Sagittula stellata E-37: one gene and its partners. The protein of the gene in region 2 interacts with the protein of the main gene of each other region in a pairwise test. Links are inferred from orthologs where the notes say so. Each region holds a gene or a part of one and is shown on either strand. Other genes may lie near its edges.

Region 1 (3,126 bases), 2.4 Mb from region 2 along the record:
TCCCAACCGCGCCCGATTGCCGCGTTAACCACGTTTTCCGAGCGTCGCGGGCCAAAGGTTACCAACCGGCCGGTTCGGCCCCCCGAAACGGCCGGTTCACCCCTTACAGGCCGGAAACCTTGCTGAAAAAACCGGAAATCGTTGTGGAGCTGCCGGGGCTGTCGCACAAGACCTGCCCGTTGCATCGCCCCCGCGCGGCGTCTTAACCCCGCCGCGCGCGCCGTTAAGGATGACAGGGTTAACGCCTAAAGCTGACCGAAACGCGCCCGGTCCCGCGCCGACCATGTCACCGTCAGCGCATAGCCGTCCTCGGTCTGGCGCTCGTCCTCCACCAACCCCTTTTCGAACAGCCACGCCCGCTTGCGCCCCTCGTCGAACGCAAGTGTCAGAGCCTCGGTCCGCCGCTCCTCGCCGAGCGCCTCCGTCACCGCGTCAAGGAAGCCGTCCAGCCCCTCTCCGGTCACGGCAGAGACCGCGAAGATACCCGCGTCCCGGTCCGCGCGGGCCTCAGTCGCGACTTTAACATCGCCCGACAACCTATCGATCTTGTTCCACAATTCGATCTGAGGCGTGCCCTCATCGACACCCAATCCGTCCAGGATCGTGCGCACGTCCTCTGCCTGCGCATCGGTCTCGGGATGGGAAATGTCGCGCACGTGCACGATGACGTCCGCTGCCAGCACCTCCTCCAGCGTGGCCCGGAAGGCCGCCACCAGTTCGGTCGGCAGGTCGCTGATGAATCCCACCGTGTCCGACAGGATCACATCCGCGCCAGTCGGCAGGCGCACCGCCCGCATGGTCGGGTCGAGCGTGGCGAAAAGCATGTCCTTCGCCATCACCTCCGCCCCGGTCAACCGATTGAAAAGTGTGGATTTTCCGGCGTTCGTATAACCAACGAGGGCAACGATCGGATAGGGCACCTTGGCCCGCGCCTTGCGGTGCAGTTCGCGGGTCTTGACCACCTTCTCAAGCTGCCTGCGCAACCGCACAAGCTGCTCGTCGATGGCGCGCCGGTCCGCCTCGATCTGCGTCTCGCCCGGACCGCCGACGAATCCCAATCCGCCGCGCTGGCGCTCAAGGTGGGTCCAGGCCCTGACCAGCCGCGTCCGCTGATAGCTGAGCGCCGCCATTTCCACCTGCAGCACACCTTCCCGCGTCGCCGCCCGGTCGCTGAAGATCTCAAGGATCAGCCCCGTCCGGTCCAGCAGCTTGACCTTCCACTCGCGTTCCAGGTTGCGTTGCTGAACCGGCGTCACCGGGCCGTCGACCAGCACCAGCTCCACCTCGTTTTCGAGGATCAACTCCTTGAGTTCGCTGATCTTTCCGGAACCGAACAACATGCCGGGATGCGGATCGCGCAACGGCACGACCGTTTCGCCCACAACCTCCAGGTCGGGGAGCGCGCGCGCCAGCGACACCGCCTCCTCCAGCGCCATTTCGGGATCGCGGCGCCGGTCCGGAGTACGGATGTTGGGATGCAGAACCCAGGCGCGGGTCACATGAGGGTCATGTTCCCTCAGTTGTCTTCCCCGTCGTACAGGTTGATCGGCTGACCCGGCATGATCGTGGAAATCGCGTGCTTGTACACAAGCTGAGACTGCCCGTCACGACGCAGCAGAACGCAGAAGTTGTCGAACCAGGTGATGACACCCTGCAATTTCACGCCGTTGATCAGGAACACCGTCACCGGCACCTTGGTCTTGCGTACGTGATTGAGGAATGCGTCCTGAAGGTTCTGTCTGTCGGAAGCCATTGGTTTGCCTTTGTTCTTGCCTTTGGCCCGTCCCTCGGGGCCGCCCACGTCTTCGGGAGTATGCGTTGCCACTTCCGGAGTTTCCAGACGCAATTTCAAGGTTTTTCGCACCCGCGGTGCCTCTGTGTCATCCACGCCAACTCTCCGGGCTAAGCATCACGATCACGGCCAGCAGCTCAAGCCGACCGAGCACCATCGCACCGCAAAGGATCACCTTTGCATGCCACGCATAGAGCCCGAGGTCTATGGGGATTGATGGCGCTACGTCAATCAAGGGTCCGGTGTTGGCCAGCGTGGCGATGGTCAGCACCGTCGCCTGCTCGAAGTTCAACCCGTAAAGCCCCAGTACCATTGTCAAAAGCGAAAGCGTCACTGCGAACAGCATGAAGAAGACCCAGGCGATGAACGCGCCCTCCCTCCGCATCCTACGGCCCAACAGCCCGGCACCGCCGACCGAGGAAGGATGCACCAGCCGCTCGATCTCGCGCTGGCCGTTGAGGTACAGCGCGTAGACCCGCAGCAGCTTTACCCCGCCCGCTGTCGTCGCCACGCCGCCGCCCAGCAACGCCAGCCCCATCAGGATTATCCCCGGCGTCGACAGGCCCGACCAATCCTGAGCCGTGGCCCACTCGGAGCTGAGAAAACCGTTTGTCGTCAAGAAGCTGGCGGCGGTGAACAGCCCGCCCCACAGCGCCTTGAGCCCGGCCAGTGCGTTCTGCTCGTCCCCGATGTCGAACGCTGCCGCCCAGTGGCGCGCGAACAAGACCAGGGGCACGACGATGATGATAAGAAGACCCAGCCGGAATTCGGCATCGTAGTAAAGGCCCCGCTCGTTGCGGGTGTCGGACGAAAACGTCTGCCGCGACAGGGCGAAGGCGAGGAACAGGAAAAGGATCGCCTCACCCCACATGCCGCTGGGCGCGTTTTCGACGCCTCCGACGGGCGAGATGCCCGAGGTCGACATGACCGACATGGCGTGTGTGAGGGCGACCAGCGGCGTGTCGCCCGCCACCAGCAGCATCACAGCCAACGCCAGTGTCAGCCCGACATACAGCGGCACCAGAGCCTCGGCGCTGCGCATCAGCCGGAACCCCGGGTTCGACGTCGTGCTGCGCGCCACGCCCGGCAGGATGGCCTGACCGGGCTCGCCCGCCGCCGTCACTTCGAACCCGCCAAGCGCCAGCGGTGCAAGAATGGCAGAGGCCGCCACCCACATGAGCATCCCCCCCAGCCAGCCGACCTGCGCGCGCCACAGGTGTTCCGGCCCCGACAGGCGCGCCGGGTCGAACAGCGTGGCTCCGGTGGTGGTGAAGCTCGAAACCATCTCGAAATAGGCGCTGTCGAAGGTGGTTGTGCGCACCGCTTCATAGAAC
Region 2 (3,051 bases):
CGACCGGAAAGCCCATCATCCAATGATCCCGAGTCATCTTTCGCCCAGCGGACCACGTCCCCTGATCGTACGCCAATTTCGGGCTGACCGCCACGCTCCACAAGGTGAACCCTGAGGTCAGCGGCTTCTGCCCGCCGACGCGCCAGATCGATCCCAAGACGTTCAACCGGATCCTCCGTTTCGCGCAGCCCGGCGGTGTCAAGAAAGGTGACCGGCAAGCCTCCTACGTCCATACGCACCTCGATCACATCGCGCGTTGTCCCCGCGATTTCCGAAGTGATCGCCGCGTCGCGACCTGCCAGATTGTTCAACAGGGTGGACTTCCCTGCATTTGGCGGTCCAACAATCGCTACCTCGAACCCCATCCGCACACGTTCCGCCGCATCCAACCCGCGCAACTCCGCCTGAATATCGGACAGAACATCCTTAAGCAGGCCGACAACTTCGCCAGCCACATCGACAGGCACATCCTCATCTACGAAATCGATCGTCACTTCCAGCAAGGACGCGGCGCGCACCAGCTTCTGACGCCATTCGGACACCCGACCCGACAATGCGCCGGACAGTACAGCAAGCGCCTGCTTTCGTTGGCCTTCCGTTTCCGCTTCGATCAGGTCGGCCAGCGCCTCCACTTGGGTGAAATCCATGCACCCGTTTTCCAGGGCACGCCGCGTGAATTCTCCTGGCTGTGCTGGGCGACACCCTTCCAAAAGCGACAACTCAAGAAGTATCGCGCGAACGACGGCGATGCTTCCATGTAGATGAAACTCTGCAGACTCTTCGCCTGTAAAGCTCGCACCCGCCGCAAAAACCACAACCATGGCTTTGTCGACGTGCGCGCCAGACGTATCCCGCAAAGTACGCAAGACCATGCGGCGCGGCTCGGGAACCGATCCCGCAAGCGCCTTCACGGCCTCCCAGGAACGATCTCCGGACACGCGGACCACGGCGACACCGGACCTGCCCGGCGCCGATGCCAAGGCAAAGATCGTATCCATCGGCGTATCAGCTGTTCATAGAATCGAAGAATTCGGAGTTGGTCTTCGTCTGCTTCAGTTTCGAAAGGAGGAACTCAATGGCGTCGGTTGTACCCATCGGGTTGAGAATCCGACGCAGAACGAACGTTTTCTGAAGATCGATCTTGTCGATAAGCAGATCCTCTTTCCGGGTGCCGGACTTGAGAATGTCGATGGCAGGGAAGACCCGCTTGTCCGCCACCTTGCGGTCCAGAACGATCTCGGAGTTGCCCGTGCCCTTGAATTCTTCGAAGATGACCTCATCCATACGCGATCCCGTGTCGATCAGCGCAGTTGCAATGATGGTCAACGACCCGCCTTCTTCGATGTTACGGGCGGCGCCAAAGAACCGCTTGGGCCTTTGCAGCGCGTTTGCATCGACACCACCGGTCAGAACCTTGCCCGAGGACGGGACAACAGTGTTGAAGGCTCTACCAAGTCTTGTGATAGAGTCCAAAAGGATAACGACATCTCGTTTATGTTCGACGAGACGTTTGGCCTTTTCGATCACCATTTCGCTGACAGCAACGTGACGCGTGGCAGGTTCGTCGAAGGTGGACGAAATGACCTCACCTTTCACCGAACGCTGCATGTCGGTGACTTCTTCCGGGCGTTCGTCGATCAGGAGAACGATCAGGTAGCATTCCGGGTGGTTCTTTTCGATGGACGCCGCGATGTTTTGCAGCAGAACCGTCTTACCCGTGCGCGGCGGCGCGACAATCAGCGACCGTTGTCCCTTACCGATGGGACACACCAGGTCGATGATACGGGCGGAGCGATCCTTGATAGTCGGATCTTCGATCTCCATCTTCAGCCGTTCGTCCGGATACAGCGGCGTCAGGTTGTCGAAAGCGATCTTGTGACGCGCGCGTTCCGGATCCTCGAAGTTGATCGCACCCACAGACACCAGGGCAAAGTAGCGCTCCTCGTTGTCAGGTGCGCGGATCTCGCCCTCGATGCTGTCACCCGTCCGCAGAGAGTGTTTCCGGATCATGTCGGGTGACACGTAGATGTCGTCCGGACCGGGCAGGTAGTTCGCCTCCGGAGAGCGGAGAAAACCGAAACCGTCCTGAAGCACTTCCAGAACGCCGTCCCCATAGATCAGCCAGCCCTCGTCGGCACGCTCCCGGAGGATCTGGAACATCATCTCGCCCTTGCGCATGGTCGAGGCGTTCTCGATCTCCAGCTCTTCCGCCATGGCCAGAAGGTCCTTGGGGCTTTGGGCTTTCAAATCGGCAAGGTTCAGTTTTTCTTCGCTCATACGCCACATCGCGACAACAAGGCGTGTCGCGCTTTCTTCGTTTCTAGGGAGAACATGATCCAGAACAGGACCGGGAGAGAGGTAGTCTCTCCGACCCTCCGAAGTCAATGCCCGACTTAGGGCCAGGCTTCGGGGGCCACCCAAGATACTTAAAATAGAAATTTAGAAAGGTATTTGAAGATGTATGGGGGGCTTGGTTCTGTGGATTAAGGAAACTTTAACACACTTACAAACATGCCACGAGTCTATGGAAAACTTGGTGGATCGTCTCGGGACGTCTGAGAATTCTTCTCAGAAAATCATTATATAACAGTAACTTGTAAAATTTCCGGTGTGTCTGTCCAGGCTTGGATAAGACCGGGATGTCCTGTCGCTGACGACGTTTGTCACGCGGTATGAGTTATCCGTGTCAACATGGGCAAGCCCTGCGGAACAGGACATCGGAAATCGGGGTCTTTCCCGCGCTTGCATGTAGAACCGTTTTTTCGCACAAACGTCATCGATCCAGCCCACACACTCATACCAAGATTTATCCCCATGAAAGAGGACCTGATCCTCGCTTCCAGCTCCGAAATCCGCGCCAGTCTGCTCCGGTCCGCCGGTCTGAAGGTTGCGTCGGATGTTGCTCGAATCGATGAAGACATGATTCGGGAATCGCTGTTGGCCGAAGGCGCCACGCCGCGGGACATCGCTGATACCCTGGCAGAGGCAAAGGCGCAGAAGGTGTCGGGACGACACCCTGAGACGCTTGTCCTCGGATGCGATCAGGTTCTG
Region 3 (3,023 bases), 4.1 Mb from region 2 along the record:
CTTCTTCATGTAGGTGCCCTTCGCGCCGGCCGGTTTGGCTGCGGACACGGCGTTCACGAACGCGCGGATGTTCTCTGCCAGCTTGGCCTCGTCGAAAGAGACCTTGCCGACACCGGCGTGCACGACACCGGCCTTCTCGGCCTTGAACTGGACCTGACCGCCCTTGGCTGCCTCGACGGCCTCCTTGACGTCCATGGTCACGGTGCCGACCTTCGGGTTCGGCATCAGGTTACGCGGGCCCAGGATCTTGCCCAGACGACCCACGACCGGCATCATGTCCGGCGTCGCGATGCAACGGTCGAACTCGATGGTGCCGCCCTGGATGGTTTCCATCAGGTCTTCTGCGCCGACGATGTCAGCACCGGCTTCCTTTGCCTCGTCCGCCTTCGGGCCGCGTGCAAAGACAGCCACGCGGACGGTCTTGCCGGTGCCGTTCGGCAGGCCGACCACGCCGCGGACCATCTGGTCTGCGTGACGCGGATCGACACCGAGGTTCATCGCGATTTCCACGGTCTCGTCGAACTTCGCGTTGGAGTTCGTCTTGATCAGGGAAACGGCTTCCTCGATGGTGACGTTTTCCTTGCCTTCAAAGGCTTCGCGGGCTGCACGGGTGCGCTTACCAAGTTTTGCCATGACGATTACCCTTTCACCTCGATGCCCATCGACCGGGCGGAGCCCAGGATGATCTGCATTGCCGCTTCGACGTCGTTCGCCGAAAGGTCCTTCATCTTGGCTTCGGCGATCTCGCGGACCTGCGCCACGGTGACGTGCGCGATGGTCTCACGGCCCGGCTTTTCGGCACCGCGGGGGCGGTTACGCTTGCCCACGGGCTTCAGGCCGGCGGCCTTCTTCAGGTAATAAGACGCGGGGGGCGTCTTGATGTCCATCGTGAAGGACTTGTCCTGATAGTAGGTGATCACGGTCGGGCACGGCGCGCCGGGCTCCATTTCCTGCGTCTTGGCGTTGAACGCCTTGCAGAATTCCATGATGTTGATGCCGCGCTGACCCAGCGCCGGACCGACCGGCGGGGAGGGGTTGGCTTTGCCTGCAGGGATCTGCAGCTTCATCTTGCCGGCGAGCTTCTTGGCCATCGGCTTTCTCCTTTTCCATCTCCCCCGCGACGCGTCGAAGGGGCTTCACGTGGCGTGGTCAGGTCCGGATCTCGCGCGACCCTCGCCTCCCACGGCGGATTGCGCGCAACCGACAGGTTCCGCAGCAACAGGGGCGCCGCATATAACCTCGGCGCGGATTTGGCAAGTGATTCCGGACGGCGCCGCGGGAAGAGGACGAACGGCACCACGACGCGCCAACGAAAAGGCCCGCGCAAGGGCGCGGGCCGCACAAATCCGATGGGTCACGCCGCCGGGGGCCTTACGGCCCGACAGGATCAGCCCTGCTTCGACACCTGGGTGAAGTCCAGCTCCACCGGGGTTTCGCGGCCGAAGATCGACACCGACACCGACAGGCGCTGGTTGTCCTCGTCCACGCCCTCGACCATGCCGTCGAAGCCCTCGAACGGACCGTCGTTGACCTTGACCCGCTCGCCGATCTCGAAGTGGATGAGCGTCCGGGGGGCCTCGTCGCTTTCCTGCACGCGGCCGAGGATCGCCTCGACCTCCGCGTCGCGCATCGGCATCGGACGGCCCTGCGGCCCGAGGAAACCGGTCACCCGGTTGATGTTGGAAATCAGGTGATAGCCGCGATCCGACATCTCCATGTGGACCAGCACGTAACCGGGCATGAAGCGACGCTCGGTCGTCACCTTCTTGCCGCGCCGCACCTCGATGACTTCTTCGGTCGGGACCATGACCTCGTCGATCTGGTCCTGGAGCCCCTGCTCCTCAACCGATGTCCTGATCTGCTCGGCAATCTTCTTCTCGAAGTTCGAGAGAACGCTCACCGAATACCACCGCTTTGCCATATCGACCTCGATCAATTCCGCCCCCGCACGGGGCGCCTTCCGGAAATGAAACGGCGCGCGAGCCTTTATAGCCGCGCGCCGGAAACTGGACCCGTCCGTTACACCGTCCGAAACCGGATGGCAAGGGCCGGAGCGTTGCCGCGCCCCGGATCGGCGCCGGATCAGCTTCCGCCGAAATACGTCAGGATGCCCGTCAGACCGGACCGGATCGCAAGGTCGACCAGCGCAAAGAAGACCGCCGTCAGCGATGCCATGATGAAGACCATGATGCTGGTCAGCGTGACTTCGCGCCGGGTCGGCCAGACGATCTTGGCCACTTCTGCGCGGACCTGCTGGATAAACGTGAGCGGGTTGGTCGTCGCCATGCGTGAATGTCCCGTGTGCTGCGGTTTCGTGGGCATGTACGCGCGGGCGGCGGCAAAAGCAAGGCATCAGCCGCTCCCGCTTACGTGAAAGAACCGAATGAACCTTTTCCGGACTTGCGAAGTTTACCCCCCCAGAGCGCCACGGCAACTGCACCGGAGGCGCAGCAGAAAAGGAAATGACATGAAACGTATTCTGACCGCCACCGCCCTTGTCTCCGTGATCGCCACCGGCGCAATGGCCCAGAGCGAAAGCAGCTTCAACGCAAACGAGATCAACACCTTCATCCCCGAGGTGAACGTGGAGATGCTCCCCGACGCGCAGGTCGCATCCCTGATGGCAATCATCAGCGGCGACGGCAACGAAGAGTCCAAGGAGCGCGAGATGCGCGCCTACCTGGGCGAGTTCAAGTCGAACAACCCCGAGCTGGAAATCACCCTCTACCCCGACGGCCTGTCCGATGCCGAGGTCGAGGCTATGATGGCATACGCACCGGGCGTCGACGTCTACGAGCTGACCGACGAGCAGTTCGCAGAGCTTCGGGCCGTCTTGGCAACCAACGACGAAGAGGCGATCAAGGCCTACATCGAAACCCTCCAGATGTAATCCTGCCCACAGGTCTACCCGGAAAGGGGCCGCGTTTCGCGGCCTCTTTCTCGTGCCTGATCACAGCCGATCACGCTCTCGTAAGGAACTGAAAATTAATCGAATTTTCTTGGAACGATCATTGGGGGAGCGG

The links.
Region 1: the proteins of rho (region 2) and hfq interact in binary tests that used the Escherichia coli proteins (3 or more experiments, as listed by UniProt). The link is inferred for Sagittula stellata E-37 from one-to-one orthologs.
Region 3: the proteins of rho (region 2) and nusG interact in binary tests that used the Escherichia coli proteins (3 or more experiments, as listed by UniProt). The link is inferred for Sagittula stellata E-37 from one-to-one orthologs.

What each region holds. Positions count from the first base shown.
Region 1 is NZ_CP155729.1:2,686,811-2,689,936, forward strand. Bases 136-3,107 are described here. They hold hfq (RNA chaperone Hfq), read right to left. Parts: upstream 1,754-3,107; coding sequence 1,517-1,753; downstream 136-1,516. Other genes in these bases: hflX (GTPase HflX), read right to left, coding at 246-1,499; ABFK29_RS12730 (TrkH family potassium uptake protein), read right to left, coding at 1,881-3,107. Outside these bases: more of ABFK29_RS12730, read right to left, coding at 3,108-3,126. UniProt on the Escherichia coli protein: RNA chaperone that binds small regulatory RNA (sRNAs) and mRNAs to facilitate mRNA translational regulation in response to envelope stress, environmental stress and changes in metabolite concentrations.
Region 2 is NZ_CP155729.1:308,645-311,695, forward strand. What follows is about bases 142-3,038. They hold rho (transcription termination factor Rho), read right to left. Parts: upstream 2,278-3,038; coding sequence 1,006-2,277; downstream 142-1,005. Other genes in these bases: mnmE (tRNA uridine-5-carboxymethylaminomethyl(34) synthesis GTPase MnmE), read right to left, coding at 142-998; ABFK29_RS01540 (Maf family protein), read left to right, coding at 2,815-3,038. Outside these bases: more of mnmE, read right to left, coding at 1-141; more of ABFK29_RS01540, read left to right, coding at 3,039-3,051. UniProt on the Escherichia coli protein: Facilitates transcription termination by a mechanism that involves Rho binding to the nascent RNA, activation of Rho's RNA-dependent ATPase activity, and release of the mRNA from the DNA template.
Region 3 is NZ_CP155729.1:4,438,839-4,441,861, forward strand. What follows is about bases 155-3,023. They hold nusG (transcription termination/antitermination protein NusG), read right to left. Parts: upstream 1,922-3,023; coding sequence 1,388-1,921; downstream 155-1,387. Other genes in these bases: rplA (50S ribosomal protein L1), read right to left, coding at 155-633; rplK (50S ribosomal protein L11), read right to left, coding at 639-1,091; secE (preprotein translocase subunit SecE), read right to left, coding at 2,083-2,286; ABFK29_RS21110 (hypothetical protein), read left to right, coding at 2,468-2,890. Also shown: more of rplA, read right to left, coding at 1-154. UniProt on the Escherichia coli protein: Part of the processive rRNA transcription and antitermination complex (rrnTAC). The complex forms an RNA-chaperone ring around the RNA exit tunnel of RNA polymerase (RNAP).